3 regions of the Vibrio sp. QJM3NY_39 genome follow, and region 1 is predicted to be linked to each of the others. Evidence: predicted binding sites of a transcription regulator. Region 1 holds the regulator's gene; each other region holds the start of a gene.
The links. The regulator MetJ, encoded in region 1, represses methionine synthesis genes. The targets are predictions, from matches to a motif close to TTAGACNTNTANANGTCTAA.
Positions count from the first base shown of each region.

Region 1 (3,293 bases):
GTTGAGAAACACCCGCTTCTGCCAATGCTTCTTCGCCCATCGCACGGTGAGTCATCGACGCAGGGTGACAAATCAGGCTTTCAACACCACCCAGTGATTCAGCCAAAGAAAATAACTCTAACTTATCTACAAAATATTTAAGTGCTTCAAAAGAGCCCGCAAACTCAAAGCTCAACATGGAACCAAAGCCCAACTGCTGTTTCTTCGCGATCTCGTGACCTGGGTGTTCAGGAAGGCTTGGGTGGTAAATAGTGCCCACCAGATCTTGTTGTTGCAGCGCCGTCAGAATTTCACGTGAACTCTCTTCGTGAACACGCATACGCGCACCTAGCGTACGAATACCACGTAGAGTCATGTAACTATCAAATGGTGTGCCGGTCGCACCAATACAGTTGCCCCACCATGCAAGCTCTTCAGCGTGCTCTTCAGTTTTCGTCACTACAACGCCACCAATAACATCTGAGTGTCCGTTGATGTATTTGGTGGTTGAGTGGATAACAAAATCAGCACCCAGCTCTAAAGGCTTTTGGAACACAGGCGTCAAAAACGTGTTATCGACAGCAACCAGAGCACCTACCTCTTTCGCTTTACGGCAAGTCTCTGCAATATCAACCACACGAACCAACGGGTTCGATGGCGTTTCTATTAAGATCAACTTTGGCTTGAGCGCGATCGCCGCATCCAACGCTGCTTGATCCGATTGATCAACGAACAAAACCTTGAAGTCACCTTTTAACGAGCGGGTATTAAACAGGCGGTAAGTACCACCGTAGCAGTCGTGTGGTGCGATAATAAGATCATCACCGCCTAAGAAAGCGGATACCCACAAGTTAAGTGCCGAAGTGCCGCAGTTAGTCACCACTGCACCTTTGCCAGATTCAAGCTCAAACAATGCCGTTTCTAATAAACCACGATTTGGGTTACCAGAACGGGTGTAATCGTACTTTGGCACTTCACCAAAAGCGGGAAACCCATAGTTAGTCGAAAGATAAATGGGTGGGACAACGGCATGGTGTTGCGTGTCTGACTCGATACCAGTACGTACTGCGATTGTTGCTGGCTTCCGGCTGCTCATAGGTGCTTCCTTACAAGTTTTGCGTCTGAGAATCACAGCGGCTTGTCGGCATTCTGCGGCTGTGTTAGATATATGTTATTCACTTTACTTTCATAAATGTGAGACGTCAACACTTCTGGACGTCTATATGTCTTTGCTTATGGCGGTAAATCCCGCTAAAATCACCACTATTAATTTATTCTAACAACTAAAGTGATGAAGGTACGCAATGGCCGACTGGAATGGTGAATACATAAGCCCATATGCTGAGCATGGAAAGAAAAGCGAACAAGTAAAAAAAATTACAGTTTCTATCCCTCTAAAAGTGTTAAAGGTTCTTACTGACGAGCGCACTCGCCGCCAGATTAATAACCTACGCCATGCAACAAACAGTGAGCTACTGTGCGAAGCCTTTCTACATGCGTACACAGGCCAACCACTGCCAACGGATGAAGATCTCCGTAAAGACCGTCCAGACGACATCCCGACTGAAGTGAAAAAGCTGATGACAGAGATGGGTATCGAATTCGAAGCGTTTGACGAAGAATAAAAACAACTCAGTCACTGCCTTCAATATTGATTCGCTATAGCTGAACCTTATTTGTCGCATCACCCACTACGTTACCGGTAGCTGCTCAGTGAATGATAGACATAAAAAAACCGACTCCTATGAGTCGGTTTTTTATTATTCTTTTTCGCTCAATAGAGCAACCGCTATTAAGCTATTAAGCTATTAAGCCATTAAGCCATTAAGCCATATAGTTAGCAGGCATCTCAATACGAGCTACGCCAGATTCAACGGCCGCTACTGCAACCGCTTTTGCTACGCGAGGAAGTAGACGTGGGTCCATTGGCTTAGGAATGATGTAGCCTTTACCAAACTCCAGTGCAGTCTCACCTGCAGCAGCGAGTACTTCAGCCGGAACTTCTTCTTTCGCTAGTTCACGAATCGCTTTAACCGCAGCCAGCTTCATCTCATCATTGATTTCGCTCGCACGTACATCAAGCGCACCACGGAAAATGAATGGGAAACAAAGTACGTTGTTTACTTGGTTCGGGTAATCGCTACGGCCTGTACCCATGATAAGGTCAGAACGAACTTCATGAGCAAGCTCTGGCTTGATCTCTGGATCTGGGTTTGAACATGCAAACACAACTGGCTTATCAGCCATCAGCGTAAGTGCTTTAGCTGGTAACAGATTAGGACCAGATACGCCCAAGAACAAGTCAGCGCCTTCGATAACATCTTCAAGCGTGCGCTTGTCCGTGTTATTTGCGAATAGCGCTTTGTATTCATTCAGGTCTTCACGACGAGTGTGGATTACACCTTTACGGTCAAGCATGTAAATCTTCTCACGCTGAGCGCCACACTTGATCAGCAGTTCCATACAAGCAACCGCCGCTGCGCCAGCACCTAAACAAACGATCTTACACTCTTCAAGCTTCTTACCTTGAAGCTCAATCGCGTTCAGCATACCTGCAGCCGTTACAATCGCTGTACCGTGTTGGTCATCGTGAAAAACAGGGACATCACAACGCTCAATCAGGCGACGCTCAATCTCAAAACAGTCAGGTGCTTTGATGTCTTCTAGGTTAATACCGCCGAATGTATCTGCGATATTCGCAACCGTATCAACGAACTCATCGATTGTGCGGTGTTTCACTTCAATATCGATAGAATCTAAACCAGCAAAACGCTTAAACAGTAGCGCTTTACCTTCCATAACAGGTTTAGAAGCAATAGGGCCAAGGTTACCTAGACCAAGAATCGCTGTACCGTTAGAGATAACTGCAACCATGTTGCCTTTACCTGTGTACTTATAAACGTTATCAACGTTCTGTGCGATCTCGCGAACAGGCTCAGCCACGCCTGGGCTGTATGCAAGTGCTAGGTCTTCTGCAGAGTTTGCAGGCTTCGTCAGTGCTACGGCTATTTTGCCTGGAATTGGGAACTCATGGTAATCAAGAGCTTGCTGACGGAATTGTTCTTGAGGCGATAACGCTTGAGAGGATTGATCTTGGCGGCTGTCTTCAGACATAGGTGTAGGTTCCTAGGATATTATTATTTGGGGGATCTTGTTCATGTTAATAGATGTACTTCAAAGTTCCTAGGTGGTTAAAGCCTCTGTCTCATTAAAAAACGAGATTTCACTACTAATAAGACCAGTGAGCAGTTGAAATTACTGTCGCTTGTTGAACTTTCGAGCGGATTTCGAGAATGGAGTATTGGGTGTAAGTT
Region 1 covers NZ_CM173505.1:251,558-254,850, reverse strand. Annotated here, with positions in the region: gene AC3CHU_RS01160 (O-succinylhomoserine (thiol)-lyase) at 1-1,075, opposite strand, end outside; gene metJ (met regulon transcriptional regulator MetJ) at 1,284-1,604, shown strand; gene AC3CHU_RS01150 (malic enzyme-like NAD(P)-binding protein) at 1,804-3,093, opposite strand.

Region 2 (3,293 bases), 570 kb from region 1:
TCTTGAGTGAGGGGAGCTGTGAATTTGACTTTTATCAGGTATAAAAAAGGCCACCTATATTAGGCAGCCTAGTTTAATATTTTGAGATGTTAATCTAACTCTTTCTCAGCTTGTTTCGCTTTCTCTATCATCGGAGTAATTGTTGAACCTTGAACTAAGATTGAGAACACAACAACAGCGTATGTCATGACGAGGATTATCTCTTTAACATCTATTGCCTTGTCTTCAATCACCCAGATACCTGAAGGGATTGAAAGTGCCATGGCTAGAGCTAGTCCACCACGCAACCCACCCCAAGTTAAGATCTTGATTGACCAAGGGTTGTAAGTTCTAAAGCGTTTGAATCCGATATAAGACAAGAAAACACTTAGGTAGCGTGCGCTTAGCACTAGAGGTACTGCGAACGCCATTAAGATCCAGTCTTCTTGGTGGAATTTGAATAACAACATCGACATACCGATCAATAAGAACAAGACGCCATTTAAGAATTCATCTATCAATTCCCAGAAGTGGTCTAGGTGATCCTCACTCTCTTTCGAGAATCCAATAAAGCGCGTCCAGTTACCAATCATGATACCTGATACCACCATTGCTAACGGTCCTGATACATGTAGGACTTCAGCAAAGGCATAACCAGCTGTCGGAATACCTATGGTTAATAGCAACTCCATCGAGTGGTCATCGGTGTTGCTGATTAGGTAATGGAATATTAAACCTAGAACAAAGCCATAGACGATACCACCGATAGCCTCTTGGACGAATAACATGGTCACGCTACCTACAGTCGGTGCTTCTGTACCGAACGCAATGGTAAATAGGGTAACGAAGATCACTAGGCCAAAACCATCGTTGAATAGAGATTCTCCCTCGATTTGAGTAGAGATTCGTCTGGGAGCGTCGAGCTTCTTCACTATAGCTAATACAGCGATTGGATCGGTTGGAGAGATTAGAGAACCAAAAAGTAAGCAATAAATTAGGTCAAATTGAATACCGATAAACTGACAGAATCCATACAGTACAAAGCCAATAAAGAATGTCGAAAACAGTGTAGCGCCAAGAGCGAGTACCGTTATTTCCCATTTCTGATCTTTTAGATTAGGTAACTTAATCCCCAAACCACCTGCAAAGAGTAAGAATCCCAGTATTCCTTTCAGGAGGAAATCTTCAAAGTTGATACTGGCAACGGTTTCTGAGGCGATGTCAGCCAATTGGAACCAATTGTTTTGTCCCGCAATGATAATTAATAGAGATAACATCATTGAGCCAGCTGTAATGGCGATGGTTGTCTGCATTTTACCAATTTTGGTATTCACGAAAGCAATAAGCATGGCAGCTGCGGACAAGAAGCATAAGGTGTAATAGACCGACATTGGGATCCCAACATGTAACAAAGTATGAATATGAATATGAATTTTCGTTGTCTCATGCTCAAATAGCAAACATTTTTTTGTCATGACTTGGTAATCAATTTCATCTTTTAGACGTCTAGACTCCTTTTTAATGTGTGGTAGGATGGAGAGATAATTAAAGGAATGAGGTTGTACCGTGGGAAGTAATGTAAGGCAAAAGATTGACGCTCTGTTGAAGCAACGAATTTTACTGATTGATGGTGGCATGGGTACCATGATTCAGGATTATAAATTGGAAGAGCAAGACTATCGTGGTGAGCGCTTTGCTGATTGGCATAGTGATTTAAAAGGTAACAACGACCTTTTGGTACTTACACAGCCTAAGCTTATCAAAGATATCCATATGGAATATTTGGAAGCCGGTGCTGATATCCTCGAGACCAATACCTTTAACTCTACAACCATCGCTATGGCCGACTACGATATGGAAAGCCTTAGCGAAGAAATTAACTTTACAGCTGCAAAATTAGCTCGTGAAGCGGCAGATGAATGGACGGCAAAGACCCCAGACAAACCCCGTTTCGTAGCGGGTGTGTTAGGTCCAACTAACCGAACGTGTTCTATCTCCCCAGACGTTAATGATCCGGGCTATCGTAATGTTAGCTTTGATGAGCTTGTTGAAGCTTACTCCGAATCGACACGAGCACTTATCAAAGGCGGCTCAGATCTTATTCTTATCGAGACTATCTTCGACACGTTAAATGCAAAAGCATGTTCTTTTGCGGTTGAATCTGTTTTTGAAGAGGTAGGCATCACGCTTCCTGTGATGATCTCCGGTACCATTACTGACGCTTCAGGTCGTACGCTTTCAGGGCAGACAACAGAAGCCTTCTACAACGCCCTTCGTCATGTTAAACCTATCTCATTTGGATTGAACTGTGCATTAGGCCCTGACGAACTGCGAGAGTACGTTGGTGAGATGTCTCGTATCTCTGAATGTAACGTTTCCGCTCACCCTAACGCGGGTTTACCTAATGCATTCGGTGAGTATGACCTTTCTCCTGAAGATATGGCTGAACACGTTAAGGAATGGGCCGAGAGTGGCTTCTTGAACCTAATTGGTGGTTGTTGCGGTACGACGCCAGAACATATACGTCACATGGCTGAGGCCGTTGAAGGCGTAACGCCACGTCAATTACCTGATTTGCCTGTGTCTTGCCGTTTATCTGGCTTAGAACCATTAACGATTGCCAAAGAATCTCTATTTGTGAACGTCGGTGAGCGTACTAACGTTACCGGTTCTGCTCGATTTAAGCGATTGATTAAAGAAGAGCTCTACGACGAAGCTTTGAGTGTTGCTCGAGAGCAAGTTGAGAACGGCGCTCAGATCATCGATATCAACATGGATGAAGGGATGCTAGACGCTGAGGCGTGTATGGTTAAATTCCTTAATCTATGCGCTTCTGAACCTGAGATCTCGAAAGTACCAGTCATGGTCGACTCTTCAAAATGGGAAGTTATCGAAGCGGGTCTGAAATGTATTCAGGGTAAAGGTATCGTTAACTCTATCTCATTGAAGGAAGGGAAAGAGAAGTTTGTCGAACAAGCTAAACTGGTTCGTCGTTATGGAGCTGCTGTCATTGTGATGGCGTTCGATGAATTAGGGCAGGCTGATACCCGAGAGCGTAAAGTCGAGATTTGTACTAATGCCTACAATATTCTTGTTGATGAAGTAGGTTTCCCGCCAGAAGATATTATTTTTGACCCAAACATTTTCGCAGTGGCTACTGGTATTGATGAGCATAACAACTATGCGGTCGACTTCATTGAAGCAGTAGGGGACATCAAACGCGATCTTCCGCATGCGATGATCTCGGGTGGTGTGTCGAATGTTTCATTCTCTTTCCGCGGTAATAACTACGTTCGTGAGGCTATTCACGCGGT
Region 2 covers NZ_CM173505.1:3,286,522-3,289,814, reverse strand. Annotated here, with positions in the region: gene AC3CHU_RS14530 (cation:proton antiporter) at 90-1,370, opposite strand; gene metH (methionine synthase) at 1,546-3,293, shown strand, end outside.
Region 2: a site for MetJ is predicted at 1,478-1,497, ahead of metH (methionine synthase). Genes of this name have one in related genera too.

Region 3 (3,293 bases), 190 kb from region 1:
AGTTGCTGTGATTTCATCAGCGCCTAGTGGAGCACCGTGACAGTCGTGCGTACCCGCTTTGTTTGGAGAACCAAAACCGATAATAGTTTTAGTACAGATAAGCGTTGGACGAGGATCCGCTTTAGCTGCTTCGATAGCCGCGTTGATAGCATCAGAGTCGTGACCATCAACGGCCGGGATTACGTGCCAGCCGTAAGCTTCAAAACGCTTAGGTGTATCGTCAGAGAACCAACCTTCAACTTCGCCATCGATAGAGATGCCGTTGTCATCCCAGAAAGCAACCAGCTTACCAAGACCTAGCGTACCTGCTAGAGAACATGCTTCGTGAGAGATACCTTCCATCAGACAACCATCACCCATGAATGCATAAGTGAAGTGATCGACGATGTCGTGGCCTTCTTTGTTGAACTGTGCAGCCAATGCTTTCTCAGCCATCGCCATACCAACAGCGTTAGTGATGCCTTGACCTAGAGGACCAGTCGTTGTTTCGATACCAGGAGCGTAACCGTACTCTGGGTGACCAGGAGTCTTAGAGTGCAGTTGACGGAAGTTCTTAAGGTCTTCAATTGAAAGCTCGTAACCTGCAAGATGAAGCAGAGAGTAAATCAACATTGAACCATGCCCGTTAGACAGAATAAAACGGTCGCGGTCAGCCCACTCTGGGTTTGCTGGGTTGTGGTTCAAGTGACCACGCCAAAGAACTTCAGCGATGTCAGCCATACCCATAGGTGCGCCAGGGTGGCCTGAATTTGCTTGTTGAACGCCATCCATGCTAAGTGCGCGAATTGCATTGGCTAGATCTTTACGAGAAGGCATGTCTGCTCCTGAGTACATAAGCGATTTAAAAAAGAGATTGATGCTAAAGTTTTCATTTTTATTAGCGCGGGTATTCTCTCAAACGACTTTAGCGACTGCAAACGTTTTACTGGCATTTTAACGGTCACTTTTCGCAATTTTCGAACATTTACATCACTTAGCAATGCGTTATCTCGACCGATACGCAAACGTTTAGTTATGACATATCATAAAAAAGAGCTTGTAATTCGACCGCTGGAATTTAGAATAGCCGTCTAGATGTAGAAACACCTACAAAATATACTGTATTTAATGGCGTCGCTTCCTAGCTTGCGACGCCTGAAATTATTTGCATTTAACTATTTGCAACTAAAAACTAAACTAAAAGTGGAGCTCTCATGGCTAAGCACCTATTCACTTCTGAATCTGTTTCAGAAGGCCATCCAGATAAAATTGCAGACCAAATCTCTGATGCTGTTCTTGATGCCATCTTGGAACAAGATCCAAAAGCACGTGTTGCTTGTGAGACTTACGTAAAAACCGGCATGGTTATGGTTGGCGGTGAAGTAACAACGTCTGCATGGGTTGATATCGAAGAAATCACTCGTGAAACAGTTCGTGAAATTGGTTACGTTCATTCTGATATGGGCTTTGACGCTGACTCTTGTGCAGTACTAAACACAATTGGTAAGCAGTCTCCAGACATCAACCAAGGTGTTGATAAAGCCGATCCTAAAGATCAAGGCGCAGGCGACCAAGGTATCATGTTTGGTTACGCGACTAACGAAACACCAATCCTAATGCCAGCTCCAATTACTTACTCTCACCTTCTTGTTAAGAAGCAAGCTGAAGTACGTAAGAGCGGCAAGCTTGACTTCCTTCGCCCAGATGCGAAATCTCAAGTAACGTTCCAATACGACCAAGGTAAGATTGTTGGTATCGACGCTGTTGTTCTTTCGACTCAACACTGTGATTCAGTAACAACACCTGACCTACGTGAAGCGGTAATGGAAGAGATCATCAAGCCAGTACTTCCTGCTGAGTGGATCAACAAAGACACTAACTTTTTCATCAACCCAACCGGCCGTTTCGTAATCGGTGGCCCAATGGGTGACTGTGGTCTAACAGGTCGTAAGATCATCGTTGATACCTACGGCGGCGCAGCTCGTCACGGTGGCGGTGCATTCTCTGGTAAAGATCCATCAAAAGTTGACCGTTCTGCAGCTTACGCAGCTCGTTACGTTGCGAAAAACATCGTTGCTGCTGGTATGGCTGACCGTTGTGAGATTCAACTGTCTTACGCTATCGGTGTTGCAGATCCAACATCTATCATGGTTGAAACGTTTGGTACTGAGAAAGTAGCTCACGAAATCATCATTGAAGCCGTTCGTCAAAACTTCGACCTACGTCCATACGGTCTTCAAGAGATGCTGAACCTTCTTCAGCCTATCTACAAGCAGACTGCTGCATACGGCCACTTCGGTCGTGAAGAGTTCCCTTGGGAAGCGACTGACAAAGCAGCAATCCTTGCGGACTTCGCTGGCCTAAAATAATTTAGCCACTGCGATTTGTTTCTTTAAAGTCCTTACTGCTTAGTAAGGGCTTTATTTTTATGTACTTACCAAACCTTTCCTTACTAGACCACCCTGCCCAAGTCTTCTTTACCGTTAACCACTTAGTATAAAAACCCACCGATAATTTGTGTTTTCGAACACTACTGACAATAGTTAAGGTAACTCCTAGGCGATCAAGCTCACATTTAACTCAAAGTAATTCAGTCTGATAGCTCTCGTTAAATGCACGCTAGAACAATAACTGGGACGAAAAAGAGCATTTTAGCTCAATACCATAATCCTCATATGATCGCAATACTGAGCTTTATGGAACTATAACTAGGACGTTATTTAACTAGGGGGATATATGCCTCGTACTGTACACCCATCCGAACTGAACGATAAGAAACACAAGGTCAGCGATCCGGATTATGCTCGCACCATTCCTTGTAACCAAGTAAGCATATCCGCCCCATTCCATTGGTTATCGCTTGCACTGCATGACTTAGTGAGAATGCCATTAATTAGCGCATTTTACGGTTTGTGCTTTATGGGTGCGGCCATCGCCATTGTTCAACTTGTCCAATGGCAAGGAACACATTTGGTCGTTATGCCAAGCTTGATTGTGTACATGCTAATAGGGCCGTTTCTTGCCCTAGGCTTGTATGACGCAGCCTGGGAAAGAGAAAAGGGGCACAACGCTAGCCTACTGCACTCGATGAAAGCCATCACGCGGAACTCAACCCACCAATGGGCGTTTGCGATTGTATTAATGGTCGCGATGATATTCTGGATGCGTATCGCTGCATTATTGCACGCACTTTACCCTTCAGTACAAGGTGCACCATTGACCGAATTTGCTCCCTTCTTAATTACAGGGTCTGTGATTGGTTTTGTTATCGCTAGCCTGATATTTAGCATCTCAGCATTTTCGATTCCATTGAT
Region 3 covers NZ_CM173505.1:438,502-441,794, reverse strand. Annotated here, with positions in the region: gene tkt (transketolase) at 1-816, opposite strand, end outside; gene metK (methionine adenosyltransferase) at 1,194-2,348, shown strand; gene AC3CHU_RS02175 (DUF2189 domain-containing protein) at 2,716-3,293, shown strand, end outside.
Region 3: a site for MetJ is predicted at 1,063-1,082, ahead of metK (methionine adenosyltransferase). Genes of this name have one in related genera too.